One region of the Brevibacterium sp. SIMBA_078 genome, then DNA from elsewhere that is predicted to be linked to it. Evidence: predicted binding sites of a transcription regulator. Region 1 holds the regulator's gene; the other holds the start of a gene.

The links. The regulator LexA, encoded in region 1, represses DNA repair genes until DNA is damaged. The targets are predictions, from matches to a motif close to TCGAACANNTGTTCGA.
Region 2: SB749_RS03740 (DUF222 domain-containing protein) is a predicted target of LexA. The motif match lies at 3,115-3,130, and genes of this name have one in related genera.

The regions. Positions count from the first base shown of each region.
Region 1 is NZ_JAWRYQ010000004.1:392,075-400,222, forward strand. It holds gene SB749_RS16655 (ATP-dependent DNA helicase) at 1-1,629, shown strand, start outside; gene lexA (transcriptional repressor LexA) at 1,696-2,451, opposite strand; gene SB749_RS16665 (LysM peptidoglycan-binding domain-containing protein) at 2,686-3,024, shown strand; gene SB749_RS16670 (histidinol-phosphate transaminase) at 3,163-4,341, shown strand; gene hisB (imidazoleglycerol-phosphate dehydratase HisB) at 4,338-4,934, shown strand; gene SB749_RS16680 (hypothetical protein) at 4,931-5,533, shown strand; gene hisH (imidazole glycerol phosphate synthase subunit HisH) at 5,530-6,213, shown strand; gene priA (bifunctional 1-(5-phosphoribosyl)-5-((5-phosphoribosylamino)methylideneamino)imidazole-4-carboxamide isomerase/phosphoribosylanthranilate isomerase PriA) at 6,272-7,009, shown strand; gene SB749_RS16695 (SseB family protein) at 7,014-7,868, shown strand; gene SB749_RS16700 (M20 family metallopeptidase) at 7,915-8,148, shown strand, end outside.
Region 2 is NZ_JAWRYQ010000001.1:830,805-838,952, forward strand. It holds gene SB749_RS03715 (Dyp-type peroxidase) at 1-682, opposite strand, end outside; gene SB749_RS03720 (copper chaperone PCu(A)C) at 651-1,244, opposite strand; gene SB749_RS03725 (hypothetical protein) at 1,265-1,576, opposite strand; gene SB749_RS03730 (hypothetical protein) at 1,623-2,318, opposite strand; gene SB749_RS03735 (hypothetical protein) at 2,386-2,979, opposite strand; gene SB749_RS03740 (DUF222 domain-containing protein) at 3,209-4,918, shown strand; gene SB749_RS03745 (N-acetylglucosamine-6-phosphate deacetylase) at 5,001-6,242, opposite strand; gene SB749_RS03750 (S9 family peptidase) at 6,484-8,148, opposite strand, start outside.

The DNA.
Region 1 (8,148 bases):
TGCAAGCACAAGCTCGCCGGCGGGTACCCCGACGAGGGCGAGGGCATGCTCTTCGACCTCGGTGCCGACGCCGAGGCGGGACGCAAACCCACCGAACGCTCCGGGCTGGGGGAGGAGATCCAGCGGATCCGCACCTGGGAGAAGACCACTGACACCGGCGACCGCGACGATCTCCTACCCGGCGTCAGCGATCGTGCCTGGTCACAGGTGTCCGTCAACGCCTTCGACTGCCTCGGTTCGAACTGTCCGCTGTTCACCGAATGCTTCGCCGAAATCGCCCGGAACAATGCCGCCGACGCCGATATCGTCGTGACGAACCATGCCCTGCTGGCCATCGACGCCTTCGGGGAATCGAACGTGCTGCCCGAACACGATGTCATCATCATCGACGAGGCCCACGAGCTCAAGGACCGGGTCACCAGCGCCCTGTCCGGGCAGATCAACACGAGCATGCTCTCGGCCGCGACGAGTTCCGTACGCAAACACACCACCGTCCAGGACGGCGTCGTGTCTCTGCTCGACTCCGCCGCGGCGGCACTCGAACGTGCGCAGACCTCGGTGCCCGAGGGGCTCATCCTCCACATGAGCGAGGCGCTCGGACTGGCTCTGGCGCAGATCCGCGATTCCGCCCGCCAGATCATCAACGACATCGGCGGCAAGACCGAGGAGGCCGACGCGGGCCGGCAGATGGCCAAGGCACGCTGCCAGGAGATCTTCGAACTCGCCGAACGCTTCTGCGACCCGGGAAAGAACGACGTTATCTGGCTCTCACGCTCGACCTTCCGCGAGAAGGAGACGACGAATCTCGTCGTCGCACCCTTGAGCGTGGCCGGGACCATGCGCAACGGCATCTTCGAAGAATCCACGGTCGTGGCCACCTCGGCGACTCTGTCCCTGGGTGGCAACTTCGACGCAGTGGCAGCCTCGTTGGGACTCTTCGGACCCGACGCCCCGAAATGGGACAGCCTCGATGTCGGATCACCCTTCGACTACGGCAAACAGGGCATCCTCTATGTCGCCTCCCACCTGCCCAAACCCGGACGCAGCGGACTGAGCGAGGAGGCGCTGACCGAACTCGAGGAACTCGTCGAATCCTCGAACGGCGGAGCATTGGGCCTGTTCTCCTCCCGGGCGGCGGCCAATGCGGCGGCCGAACATCTGCGGGAGAAGTTCGATTTCCCGATCCTGCTCCAAGGCGACGACGGCCTGCCGGCGCTGGTCTCCCAATTCACCGCCGATGATCAGTCCTGCCTGTTCGGAACCATGTCACTGTGGCAGGGAGTCGATGTGCCGGGACGGACGAACCGCCTGGTCATCATCGACCGTCTGCCGTTTCCCCGTCCCGACGACCCGCTCATGCAGGCGCGGGCACGCGATGCCGACCAGCGGGGAGTCAACGGATTCATGGCGGTGTCGGCCACGCATGCCGCCCTGCGCCTGGCTCAGGGAGCCGGACGCCTCATCCGGTCGACCAAGGACAGGGGAGTGGTGGCCGTGCTCGACTCGCGGCTGCGCTCGGCCCGGTATGCCGGGTTCCTCGTCAACTCGATGCCGCGGATGTGGCCGACGACGAATTCCGGCCTCGTCCGCAAGAGCCTGGCACGGCTGGCCGAAACCGACGAAGGATGATGCAAAGGCCCGCGACCGAATCGGTCGCGGGCCTTTGCGTTCAGACTGCGGAGAGCCGACGGAAGATCAGAGGCGGCGGATGACGGCGACGACGAGGCCCATGATCTGGGCGTAGGTGCCGTCGATGGGTTCGTAGTTCTCGTTCTGCGGCATCAGCCACTGCTGACCGGCCTTGCGTTTAAGGGTCTTCACCGTGGCCTCGCCGTCGAGGAGGGCGGCGACGATCTGACCGTTGTCAGCGGTGTGCTGCTTGCGCACCACCACCCAGTCGTCGTGGCAGATGGCGGCTTCGATCATCGAATCGCCGACGACCTTGAGCAGGAACATCTCACCGGAGCCGACGACCTGGGTCGGCAGGGAGAAGACATCGTCGACTTCCTGCTCGGCCAGGATCGGGCCACCGGCGGCGATGCGTCCGACGACGGGCACCTGCACGGTGTTGTTGGCGAGCTCCTCGTACTTCGCGCGCTCTGCCTCTTCCTCTTCGAACGGATTGACCACTTCGATCGCACGCGGGCGCTTCGGGTCGCGGCGGACATAGCCGAGGCGTTCGAGCTGGGAGAGCTGGTGGGCGACGCTGGAGAGGGAGGCCAGCCCGGCGGCCTTGCCGATCTCGCGCATGCTCGGCGGGTAGCCGTTGGTCACGACCGCACGTTCGATGGTCTCAAGCACGAGACGCTGACGGGGAGTGAGGCGGAAGTCGCCCTCACCGGATGACCCCTCAGGGATCTGGACGACGTCGTCATCGGTGCGAGCGGCAGCGATCTCGCTGGCAACATCTTCGTTGCGAGGCCTGCCTCTGCCTCGTTTGTTCTGAACCATTGCTCGTTCCCCTTCGTTCTATTCCCTGCCGCTGAACGCCGTGATCTCCGCTTCGGAAATTCTCGTGTCAGTGCCGACTGAGATGGTTCTGACAGATCAATCAACAACGCTGGTTCCCTCTCATTGTCGCATAGATGTTCGAGTTGGACTGGACATTTGTTCGATTGGCATGTTGAATAGAACAGACGTTCTACCGATTACTGGTGGAATCGTACGAATGAAAGAGGTAATGCGATGTCTGCACAGAACACCGAGCTGCACCTGACCCCTCGTGGACGCCAGGCTGTGCGCCTTCTCCGGACCCTGCTCGTCGCTCTCGTCGTCATCGGCGGAGCGGTCCTCCTCGCCACCCAGTCGTTCTCGGCAGCTGCTGTCGCCGAATCGGAGACGGAGAGCATCGGCATCGACGCCGAGGCAGTCGTCGTCGGTGAGGGCGAATCGCTGTGGACCGTGGCTTCGAATCTCGGCATCGACCGCGACACCCGCGATGTCGTTGCCGATATCGTCGAGATCAACCACCTGGACACCCCGACGGTTCACCCCGGCCAGACCCTCGACGTCCCCGTCCGCTGAGGTCGGACCCTGCTCGACCGGCAGGGCGCCGGCCCGACCGGCAGCGCGCTGACCCGTTCGATCGGGTGAGCCGACCGGCGTATCTCGATGCCCGACCCGCCGCCCGGGCGGCGGGGGCCTCTCGGTAGAATGATCGCCGTGGGAAACATCGACTCTCTGCCAGTGCGTTCAGACCTCGTCGGCCTCAAGCCGTACGGGGCTCCGCACCTCAATGTGCCGGTCCAACTCAACGTCAACGAGAACGCCTATCCGCTTCCGGACGTCGTCGTCGAGAGCATGCGCGCCGCCGTCGACGATCACTTCGCCGGACTCAATCGATATCCCGATCGCGAATTCACCGCACTGCGCGAACACCTCGTCACCTATCTGGACGGTGTGAACGAACGCGCCGGAGACTCCGTCGACCTCGACCCCTCCATGATCTGGGCCGCCAACGGCTCGAACGAAGTGCTCAGCCATATCGTCCAGGCCTTCGGTGGTCCGGGCCGCACTGTCATAGGCTTCACCCCCTCGTACTCGATGCACCCGCTCATCACCACGGGCACGGGTGCCGAATGGCAGCACGTCGAACGCAATGACGACTTCACCCTCGATGCCGAGACCGTCGCCGCCGAGGTGGCTCGTGCGAATCCGGACATCGTCTTCCTGTGCACCCCGAACAATCCGACCGGGACCTCGATCGGTCTCGACGTCATCGAAGCCGCCTACGACAACTGCGCAGGGATAGTCATCGTCGACGAGGCGTATGCGGAATTCTCCCGTCCCGCCAAGTCTTCGGCGATGACTCTGCTTGAGGGCCGGCCCCGCCTCGTCGTCTCCCGCACCATGAGCAAGGCCTTCGCCTGTGCCGGCCTGCGCTTGGGCTACGCCATCGCTGCACCCGAGCTCATCGACGTCCTCCGCCTCGTCCGCCTGCCTTACCACCTGTCCGAGGTCACTCAGGTGCTGGCCTGCACGGCTCTCGAACATGCCGAACTGCTGCTTGGCAATGTCGACCGTCTCATCGACTCGCGCAATCGGATGTCCAGCCACCTCGCCGAGGCGGGCTTCACCGTCCACGACAGCGATTCGAACTTCGTGCTCTTCGGCAACATCGCCTCACCGGCCGATCTGTGGCAGAAGCTCCTTGACCGCGGAGTCCTCATCCGCGATATCGGCATCACCGGCCACGCTCGTGTCAACGCCGGCACCGAGGAGGAGACCGAAGCGTTCCTCAACGCCATCGACGACATCCTCGCCGAATCCCCGGACATCCTCGCGGATCGTCCGCAGTCTCCGACCCCGTCATCAGCCGCCCCGACGAAAGGCACTCCATGAGGCAGGCCCAGAACTCACGCACCACGTCCGAGTCCACGGTGTCCGTGTCCGTCAACCTCGACGGCACCGGAAGTTCGAACATCTCGACGAGCGTGCCGTTCTTCGACCATATGCTCACCGCCCTGTCGAAGCACTCGATGATCGACCTCGACATCACCGCCACCGGCGACACGCACATCGACGTCCACCACACCGTCGAAGACACCTCGATCGTGCTCGGCCAGACCCTGCGCGAAGCGCTCGGCGACAAGGTCGGCATCCGCCGCTACGGCTTCGCCGCCGTCCCGCTGGACGAGGCCTTGGCCCAGTGCGTCGTCGACGTCTCCGGGCGCCCCTACTTCGTCCACGAAGGCGAGCCCGAAGGCCAGCAGTACCACCTCATCGGCGGTCACTTCACCGGTTCGATGACCTCACACTCGCTGGAATCGATCGCCTTCAACGGCGGACTGACCGTCCACCTCGACCTGGTGCGCGGTCGCGACCCGCACCACATCGTCGAAGCCGAGTTCAAGGCCTTCGCCCGCGCGCTGCGGGAGGCCGTCGAAACCGATCCGCGCAGCAACTCCGTTCCCAGCACCAAGGGAGTCCTGTGAGCACAACCGTCATCGTGACCCCGTTCGGGGTCGCCCAACAGCTGGCCGCCGCGTGCGTGCTGTCGAACATCTCCGGCATCATCGTGCCGATCGGCGAGTTCAGCGGAATCGTGCTCGCCGACACGGATGTCAAAGCCGGCAACGAGGCGGCCGCAGTGATCTCGAAGCTCGCGGGCAAACATGAGGTCCTCCTCCTCGTGCGCAGCGAAGAGCAGATCGACGCCGGCCACTTCCGCCACGGCGCCCGAGAATCCGATGTGCCGGCCGGGCTGGCGCTGAAGAACCTGCCCGATGTGCTCGAAGGTCTCCTGCTCGAAACCGTTGCCGCAGAGGACGTCGAAGGCAATATCCCGACCTCGTCGATGACGAAGCTGCAGGCCAGTGCGGCCACGATGAGCCCTGGCCGGGCCGCCATGGCACGCACCGCTCTGCTGTGGATCATCGCCGCCGTCCTCGCCGGACTCGTCATGGCCTTCGGCATTGCTCTGGCCCTCGGCGGGAACACCATCGCCTGGGTCGTCGCCGCACTCGGTGCCATCGTCCTCGGGTTCTCCCTGTGGAGGATCTGGTCGGTGCTGAGCAAGGGAGCGAAGCGATGACGACTGTCGCCGTCCTCGACTACGGTGCCGGAAACGTCCGTTCCGCCGTTCGTGCGGTCGCCGCGGCCGGTGCCGAGGTCACGCTGACGGCCGATCACGATGTCATCAACGACTCCGACGGACTGCTGGTTCCCGGCGTCGGCGCATTTTCGGCCGTGATGGCCGGACTGGAGAACGTCGGGGGTGTCGACCTCATCCGGGCACGCCACGAACAAGGGCGACCGCTGCTCGGCATCTGCGTCGGCCTCCAGGTGTTCTTCGCCCGCGGTGTCGAACACGGAGTCAAGACTGAGGGCATCGGTCTGTGGTCCGGAGCCGTCACCGGCCTCGACGCACCGGTCATCCCGCATATGGGATGGTCGAAGGTTAACGCTCCCGCGGACTCGGCCATGTTCGATGGCATCGGGGACGAACGCTTCTACTTCGTCCACTCCTACGCCGCGACCGAGCCGCCGGCGAACGCGACAGTGACGACCGCCCGCCACGGCAATGACTTCATCGCCGCCGTCGAAGACGGAACCACCTGGGCAGCACAGTTCCATCCCGAGAAATCCGCCGAGGCAGGCGCCAAGCTCCTGCGCAACTGGCTCGCCTCGTTCGCCGCCGACAGCAGCCCGGGCAGCGATTCCGGCAGCACCGGCAGCTCCGGCACCAACCCCACAGGCTCACTCAGCTCCTGACCGAGCACACCGACTATGGTTGCCTCAAACCCCGTGGCACCCTGGCAGAAAGGTCACAATGACAGACAGTTCGAACAAGCTGGTCCTCCTCCCCGCCGTCGACGTCGCCGACGGCAAGGCCGTCCGCCTCGTCCAGGGCGAAGCCGGAACCGAAACCGACTACGGTTCACCCATCGACGCCGCTCAGGACTTCGAGAGCCGCGGCGCCGAATGGATCCACCTCGTCGACCTCGATGCCGCCTTCGGACGCGGATCGAACTCGGATCTGCTCAACCAGGTCGTCAAGGCAGTGGGGATCAAGGTCGAACTCTCCGGTGGCATCCGTGACACCGAAAGCCTCGAACGTGCACTCGACACGGGAGCCGAGCGCGTCAACATCGGCACCGCCGCCCTGGAGAACCCCGAGTGGACGGCCGAGATGATCTCGCGCTTCGGCGACCAGGTCGCCATCGGCCTCGACGTGCGCGGAACCACCCTGGCCGCCCGCGGCTGGACGAAGGACGGCGGCGACCTCTACGAAGTCCTCGCCACCCTCGAAGCCGCAGGCTGCTCCCGCTACGTCGTCACCGATGTGCGCAAGGACGGCACCCTGCAGGGCCCCAATGTCGACCTGCTCAAGGATCTCGCGCAGAAGACGGACTCTCCGATCGTCGCCTCCGGCGGAGTCTCGAGCCTCGACGATCTGCGTGCCCTCCGTGAGCTCGTGCCCTTCGGCGTCGACTCGGCGATCGTGGGCAAGGCACTCTACGCCGGCAAGTTCACTCTGGAAGAAGCCCTCGACGTCGCAGGACGGTGAGTCTGTGAGCACGCACTCGCACGATCCGGGCCACCCTCACGAGTCGGGCCAGCCGCATGGGCCGGACGAGCCCCGGTCCGCCGCGTCTGATGCCCAGGCGGGCGACGCCCATGCCCCGACGGATTCCGCCGGACAGGCGTGGGAGGGCCGGGATCTCAAACCCAACCCGTTCTCCGGTGACACCGGGCTGGCGGATGCGGCCCTGTTGGAGGCCCTGACCCAGGTCGCTCATGCACCCCTGGATCCGGCCGCCCACCAGCAGGTCGTCGCGGCACTGTCCGGGGCCAGGCTCTATGCCCCGATCGTGCCGATGGTCGTCGATCAGGAGGTCGGAGAGAACGGGCTCATGGCCGACAACTCCTCGGAGATGGCGATGGTCCGCCTCCAAGCCGAGGACGGCCGCGAGTGCACTCCAGGGTTCTCCGGAATCCCACCGTTGACGGCGTGGCATTCCGGCGCCCGTCCCGTGCCGATCGAGTCCGAACGGCTCGTCCTCGGGGCGATCGAGGCCGAGTCCCAGCTCGTCGTCCTCGATCCGGGGGCCGAGTCCTCGTTCCTGCTGCGCCGCCCGGCTATGTTCGCGTTCGTGCAGTCCCAGCCCTGGACTCCGTCCTGGGCCGACGCCGAGGTGGCCGAGCGTCTGCGTGCCATTGCCGAGTCCTTCCCGTGGCTGGCTCGGATCGGTGTGAGCCCCGGCAGCAACAGTGTCCACCTCGGTGGGCCGGAGCTCGGCATCACACTCGGCGTCGAGTCCGAAGTGCCGCCGGAGGAAGTGCGCCGGTTCCAGGAAACTGTCGCCGGTGACGAGGACCTCGTCGCGAAGATCGACTCTCTGGCCATCCGCCTCGTCGAAGTCTGACCGTTCCGGGCGTGTCAGATCGGCAGGGCACCTATGCTTGTGACCCATGAGCGAAATCCGTGACCTCGGCCACTCGACCGCACCGGACGACAGCTACCTCGACGAGATGGCCAGACAGACCCGGGCTCGGGCCGAGCAGGCCGCCGAGTGGGTCTCTGACTTCACCGGTGCCCCGGTGACGAGCCGGTCCGGCATCGCTGCGGGACTGGACGCCGCGGAGGGCGACCTCACGGGCCTGCTCCACACCATCCATGATCTCGCCGAGACGGCCTTCGAAGAG
Region 2 (8,148 bases), on a different contig from region 1:
TGCTGCCGTAGGCACGTCGGAATCCGTCCCGCTGCCAGGCCACCTCGGCGAACGAGCGCGAATCCTTGAACAGCATGCGCCGAGCATGTGCCAAGGTCAGCGGGTCGTCGCCGCAGAACTGCAGGAGCAGGTCGCCCTTGCATCGGTCCTCATCGAGGCGATCGATCGAGAACGCCTCCAAGGGCTTGAGCCAGTCCGGAACATGCTCCTTTCCGGCCAGGGCAACCAGCCTGGCTCCGAATCCGAAAGTCACTGTCAGCCGGGCAGGGTCGACGGCGAGTTCGGATTCGGAGTCGGCCAAGGGCGCCCGCCCCTGCGTCAGCGCAGCCGCATCCGCGGTGAGGAGCCGCAGCCAGCGCACCGCCTCCGCGGCCTTGGTTCCGGGCTTGAGCGTGAACGCGATGAAGTGCCCATAGGCCTGTGGTGGGGTTTCGACCCCGGATTGATGAGTGCCGTAGAACGGCACGGTCTGCGGCCCATTCGCGCCATCCAGATCTCGCCGAGGCGGCCCGCCGTCACCAACGCTCGTGCCCTGTGATCCGGGACCGCGGCCGAGCGCGAATCCGGCCGTGGCACCGACGACGCCTGCACCGCCGGCCGCGGCCGCCGAGGTCAGGAGACCTCGGCGGCTGAAGCCGGGGCGACCGGACTCAGTGGTCACCGTGGTCGCCGTGGTCGTCACTGGAGCCTTCGGCTTCACCGGGCGCGTAGTCTTCCTGGGCTCCGGAGTACTCCTTGGCTACGGCTGTGACCTCGACGGTCTCGTCGTCGGCGGTGACGAGGTCGAGCTTGATCTGCTCGCCCGGCTTGATCGCCTTCTTCAGCCCCATGATCATGATGTGATCGCCTCCGGGCTCGAAGCGGAGGCTCTCTCCCGCCGGGATGGTGAAGCCGCCCTTCTTCTCCTGCATGGACATTCCGCCCGAGCCGTCGCCTTCGGTTTCGTGGAGTTGGACCATCTCCGCGTCCGCGTATTTCGCCTCGACGAGGTTGATGTCGGCGTCGGTGTTGTTCTTCAGCTCCCCGAAGACTGCGGTCATTCCGTCGTCGGCGGCCTTGACCCAAGCGCCGTCGAAGCTGAGCGCTTCGGCGTCGACTGCGCTTTCCGAGGATTCCGCCGAGGCGGAGCCGCTGCCGTCGGTCTGTTCCGAACCGGCGGCCCTGCTGTCGTCTTGGCGGCAGCCGGCCAGGCCGATGGCGACGGCGATGGGCAGGGCAAGGGCCAGGGTGATGTTCTTTCGCATGATGTCTGCACTTTCGTCATTCAGGTGCAGTCGAGAGCACGTGTCGGCGCGCCGCGGTCGCCTGCTGGCGCGGGCAGTCCCGCGTGTCCCCTGTCGTCAGACGACGAGGATCTTCGGTCGCAGAGTCTCTGCTGCTCGAAGCTGCGGGCGCTCAGCCACACCGCGTTCGTATGCCTGCGCGCAGCTCGTGCGAGTGCAAGCGTGCAGGGCACGTGCTGGCTGGGATGCGGAGCACGTGTCTTCTGCGCGCAGCGGTCTGCGCGGACGTGTTCGACTGTCACCGAGGGGCGGGCCGCCGCTGATTCGGCGGTCGCCCGAAATTGGGTGGTCACCCGGAAAATCGAGTGTGGGTCGGCGGTGGACTCGCCGAATGAGATGTCAGACGGGTGCGGGCGGGCCGCGGCGGTAGTTCGGGCCGACCACCGCCGAGGTGACCGGCAGCGGCAGCCGGAACGAAGCGCAGAGCTTGCGGAACGGTTCGTCGGCCAGGACTCCGGCCGCCTCGGCGAGGGCTCGCAGTGCGCCGATCACCGGGCCCAGGGCCAGCTGCAGAATGCTGAGGACGATGTCCTCACCGCGCTTGAGGATCACGGCGGTGACGAGGACGGCGACGACGTGTGCGATGACCATCCCCACCGAGGTGGCCCCGTGGCTCGCATGTCCGAGCGCGGATGCGGCAGGTCCGAGGTCAAGGGAGCCGGAGGCTGGGACGATGTGTCCGGCGTGGGTGTGGAGGGCCGCCTCGGCGGAGGTGGAACCGGTACCAGCAACTCCGGCCTGCCCGCTTCCGGATTGAGCGGTTCCCGCGTGGGTCCCCGCATGGGCGAAGGTGTGTGCGGACCAGCTCATCGTCAGGTGCATGAGCACCTGTCCGAGGCCGAGCAGACCGGCCAGAGTCAGGTAGCCCAGACGCCTGCCGGCGACGATCATCGCCGCCCAGAGAACGAGAACGAAGACGACCACAATGCCCGGAATCGAGACGCCGCCGCCGGCACCGAGGTGCATGAGCAGGGCCAGGAGGGTCGTGAAGAGGGCGGCGGCGAGCGCACGCACGGACTTCGTCCATCCGGTCATGGGCCCTCCTCTCAGCTCGCTCCCACATTCTACTCAATGTAGAACAATTTCGGGAAGGCGGCAGAGCCTACATCCGCAGCCAGGTATCGGCGGTCTTCTTGACCATGGCACCGGCATCAGCGGCAGCATCGCCCCAGGCGACGAGGTTGCCATCGGGGTCAGTGGTGGAGTCGGAGAGGACGACGACGTCGAAGTTGCACACAAGACCCGCCATCGCCGAGGCGTAGACGGCTCCGAGGGTGCCCGCCGAGGAGGCGTTGGCATCGGCATCGCCTCCCGCCTGGGCGGCGGGGTCAGTGGTGACTTGGCCCGCTCCGGCCCCGGGCACGCCCGTGGTGGCGTCGGCGCCGGGCACGGCCGCGGTGGCGTCGGCTCCGGCGATGATGATCCGGTCGACGGAGAGGTCATGCAGACCTGCGGCCAGATCGTCGACGCCTTCGAACACATCCGGACTCTTGGACCGGAGCACAAGATCCTCTTCATCAGGGACGAAGATGCTCAGCTCCCCGTCGGGAGTGTCGGCGAGGTCGGCCTTCGTCGACGCGAAGATGAGCACACCGCCCACAGCGCGGGTGCGGGTGACGATATCGCCGAGGGTCTCCATGGCGTCATCGCTGGGGTAGCTGGCGTCGTCGGTGTCAATGAGGAGCAGGGCATCCATACTCCAATCGTGCCACGACCGACTGACACATTCGAAGCCGGTTCACCTCAGCTGCAGCCGACACCGCCCCTGACCTGCACTGATTCAACGAGGATTGTCGATATTCTCGAACTGTTACGAACATCAGAATTATGTTCGAAACTTTTTTCGATCATCTATGGCATTCCACTCATTATGAGCGTACGCTGGATTCTAACAACAACGATGTTGGTGAACGGAATTCATCCCCATGACCCTTACTCCCGAACGCAGCTCCGATCATTCCGATCGGAACGCCGACAACTCCCCGCAGACCAGCGGTCACCCGCTGCTCGCCGACGAGGAGTGGGCAGATCTCAGCCGCTTCGCGCCCGAGGTCACCTCGTCGATCACTCAGCTGATGAGCCTCAAAGACGAGCTGCGCGCGTTCGATCGCCCCATGGGACCAGATCAGGCCATCATGCTCGCCGATGGGGTCGAGGCGATCACACGCATCAACGATGCATTGTCGACGCTCGCACTCTCCGTCTGCGAACGCGTCGGAACCCCCAGCGATTTCGGCGCCAAGTCGACGAAGTCGCTCATCGAGAATCGATTCAACCTCACCGGCGCGGAGGCGAACCGTCGGACCGATATGGCCAAGAACCTCGGCGGACGCGTCGACATGGCCGGACAGGCTCTGCCGCCTCTCTACCCAGTCGTCGCAGATGCCCTCCATACCGGCACGATCTCCGCCGCCCAGGCGTCTGTCATCGAAGACTGCATGCGAAAGCTGCCCACGTGGGTCAGTCAGGCGGTCCGCACCGACGTCGAGACGCGCTTGGTCGACAACGCACCCAAGGTCCGTCTCAAGGATCTGCGCGAGATCTTCGGCAAGCTCATGGGCTATATCGACCCGGACGGCGCAGAACCGAATGACTCGGCCGACCGCTCTGCGTACAACATGTCCATGCGTTCCAAGGCCAACGGCGACTGGGAGCTGCGTGGACTGCTCGACCCCGTCACCGGCGGCACTCTCAACGGACTTCTGACCTCACGAATCCAGTCTGCGGGAGAAGACGACAAGGCCGGTGCCGATAACGCTGGTGCCGAATCAACAGCCGCAGACGGGGCCGATGGAGCGATAGGCGCATTCGATTCCGCGACCGCGGGCAATCCCGCCACTGCGACCGCTGCTTCTGAGAGAACGAACTCGCCGCTTCCTGACAAAGAGCTGCTGGAGATCGTCGATGCGGTGCTCTCCGGTGACCGGTATGACGCGAAGCGAGTTCCGGAACCCGATCTCAACGCAGCCCGCACGACCCGGACTCCGGCCGACGTCCCCGGCGTCGGTGTTCGTGAGGACGGCGGTTTCGTCGACGTCAGCGCTGAACAGCCCTCGGCGCGCGAATGGATCTACGAACGATTCGCCGGCCTCGTCACGACGATCGACAAGCAGCGGACGACTGCAGGAGCGCCTTATGCTCTCGTCATCAACGCCACCGCCGAAGATCTGGCCAAAGGCACGGGACACGGCACCACGGGCGCCGACAATCCCATTCCCATCACGGAACTGATGAGAAACGGCCTCAACGGCTCGCTGTTCTTCCACCTCATGAGCGACAAGGCCAAGACGATGCAGGTGGCCACAGAACAGCGCTTCGCCAATCGCAAACAGCTGGCAGTGATCACCGCCCGTGACCGAGGTTGCACCTTCCCTGGCTGCGATGCCCCTCCCGGTTGGTGCGACGCCAACCATGTGTGGCCGTGGGCACTCGGCGGCAAGACCGAGATCAACAATCTCGCGCTGCTCTGCAGCTATCACCACCACCTGCTCGACCGCACCGATTGGGACACGGTGATGCTCTTCGACGGGCGACCGGCCTACATACCGCCCGCCGCAAAGGACCCGGCTCGTAAGCCGATCCTCCACGCCCGCTTCATCGCGGACGACATCGTCGACTCCCTGTTCGACAAATAGCCGCCCCACCTTTCAGGGGACAGCTGTGCCCACTTTCCAAGTTCAGCCGGATTCAACTCGGTTCTGCCATGTTCGGCTGGGTTCAGTCCCCCAACGAAGAGGCCCGGATGCTCATGTCCTCATCGAGCAGCAGGAGGTCAGCCGACATTCCGGGAGCCAACAGGCTGCCCGCACCGGCGGCACCGGCGGTACCGCCCGTCGCATGCAGAGAATCGCCCGACTCCGGCATTCCGCCCCCCGCACGCAATGGAACGAACCCTGCGGACTGCACAGCGTCGAACGGACTGAGTCCCACCTCGGCGACTGCCCGCTTCACAGCCTCGTCCATCGTCAACGTGGACCCCGCAATGGCGCCCTGAGTGCCATCCGCGGTGACCAGGCGCGCTACCGAATCCTTGACCTCGACCGGGAGCGAACCGAGGTGATAGCTCCCATCGTGCAGGCCGGTCGCCGCCATGGCGTCAGTGATGAGAGCGAGACGCCCGGGCACGAGTTCGTGGAGCATACGCGCGACCGGGGCGACGACGTGGACGCCGTCATTGATGAGTTCGACGGTGACGTGCTCGGCCTCGGCCGCGGCGAGGACCGGCCCCGGAGCACGGTGATGGATTCCGGGCATCGCATTGAACGCGTGGGTGAGGATGCTCGCCCCCATTTCGAAGGCCTGCGCGGCCAGCGCATAATCGGCAGCCGTGTGACCGACGGCCACGCGCACCCCTGCCGCAGAGAACCGACCGATCGCATCGAGAGCACCGGGAAGCTCGGGAGCGATCGTGATCTGCGAAAGAGTTCCATCGGCCGCCTCGAGGATCGCTTCGACCGCCTCCGGAGTCGGCGATGTGAGCACTTCGGGCGCATGCGCACCTTTGAAATCCGGGGACAGGAACGGGCCTTCGGCGTGCAGGCCCATGACCATGGCTCGCTCACTGACGAGTCCGGCGCCCGCGCGCAGGGACTCACACAGCCCCTCGATCGTGTCGGAGACGTAGGACAGAGCGAGCCTGCCGGTGCCATGGGCCCGGTGTACGTCGAGGATCTCATCGATCCCCTCGCTCCCGTCCTCGGCGCTCGCACCGCCCGCACCGTGACAGTGGATATCGACGAAAGCGGGAGCCACGTATCCGCCGGCGGCGTCGATGACATCAACTCTCGCCGAGGCGGCCCTGTCCTTCCAGCCGTCCCCGCGGCCCCGTGCCGTGACCGTTCCATCGGCGATCGCGATCCACGTGTCAGCGGTCTCCTCGGAGAACGTCGCCCGATCGCCGTCGAGGATGCGCGCATTGTGGATGACCGCCTCGGCGGGGATCTGTTCGGTCTGTGTCATCAGGGTCCTTCCATCGCTCCGCGAACGCCTCATTCAGGGTACGGAATCGGTTGGTGAATTTCCCCTTCAGAAGGGTCACGTCTAACAGGGTGTCGATCGGTGAGCAGTCCACGTGCGGGGTCTCGACAAATCGGCTGTCGGCTCACCGCAGGGCGCGGACGAGCCAGCTACCGCCCCAGAGCGGGGCCGGACGGACCGGCTGCTGCCCCCACCTCAGGAAACCGACGAACCAACTGTCGGCTCACCCCAGGGTGCGGACTCGATTCGCGTCGATGCCGAGCACATGCGTATCGAGGAACGCGAGCACGGTGCGGTACCAGACCTCGGCGTTCCCGCGGCCGAGGATCCAATGCCCCTCGTCGGGGAAGTAGAGGAACCGATGCTGAGTGTCGCCATCGGCGTCGAGCGGAGTCTTCGCCCGAGTGAGCAGATCCAGCCACAGCTCCTGACCCTGACCGATCGGCACCCGGTAGTCCTTGTCGCCGTGGATGACGAGCATCGGCACTTCGATGTCATCGGCGAACAGGTGCGGCGAATACTGCGCCGACTGCTCCCGCATCGCCTGATCCCACGACGAATTGTCCGTCGTCCGTCCCATCGACGTGGTGTTCCACAGCGAGGCGTGGGTGACGATGCACTTGAACGCGCTGCCGGTGTGCCCGGCCACCCAGTTGGCCATGTACCCGCCGTAGGACCCGCCGGCCAGGGCGACGCGTTCGGAATCGATGTCCGCCCTCTCCCCTGCGACCTCGGTCAGCGCCATGATGTCTGTGAAGGGAGTGCCGCCGAGCTGCTGCTGACCGCGGTCGATCATCGCCTGCCCGTAGCCGGTGGAGATCGCCGGATCCGGCAGCAGCACCGCATAGCCGGCAGCTGCGAAGGGACCTGGGTTCCACCGGTAGGTCCAGGCATTCCACGATCCCCACGGTCCTCCGTGGGCGAAGACGACGAGCGGGTGCGGCCCCTCCCCCTCCGGCAGCACCAGCCACGCACGGATCGGCGTGCCATCCTCGGTACGGACCTCCACCTCGGTGAGGGTGCCTTCTTCCTCGAGCACCGTCGCCGGGTTCGCGAGCTCGCTGATGACCCCGGTTCCGAGGTCGACGGAGATCGGCAGCGGCGCGACGTCGATCGCCGAGGCGGTCGCCACGACCGTGTCCTCGCGCAGAGCCAGCCCCGAGAACGAATACTTCTGATCGACTCCCCCGACCAGCCGCCGAGGCTGAGCATCCTTGATGTCACCGATGAAGATGCTGCCGCGACCGTGATCATCCGCGGTGGCCACGATGGTCGAACCGTCCACCCAGATCGGGGAGAACCAGAAATCACCATCCGGCCACACCGGATTCAGTTCCGCCGTCTCGAGATCGAGGACCATGAGTTCGGCCGCGAGGCTGGTCTGCGGAGTCCAGTTCTGTACGCGAGTGACCAGTGCTTTCGTCCCGTCGGGGCTGATGGCCTCGATGTCGAAGCTGTGATCGGCAGCCGGTTTCGTCAGACGGTGCAGTTCGGGTTCCCCGTCGAGGTCCACGCGCCAGATCTCACTGGCCTCGAGCTGCCCGGGGATCGGCTTCTCAAGCTGGACGAGGACGAAGCGGGCTTCGTCGTCGATGGCCCAATCGACCAAACGGCCGGACGGCAGAGACAGGTAGCGGAAGTCCAAGCCCGACGGGGCACTCAGCTCGTCACTGACTTCGGGAAAGTCGGTGGCCGCCTCATCGAGGGTGGCCACGGCCAGGGTCTGCCGGCCCGGCCCCAGATCATGGTCCCAACGACGGACGGGGAAACCGGTGTGGAGGATTCCGCTGACCTTCGCGTCGCTGCGTTCGGAGCTGAATTCCTGATGGTCGTTTTCGTCGGCGGCCCACGTATGGACGGGGAACTCGACGATGATGGTCTCGCCCTT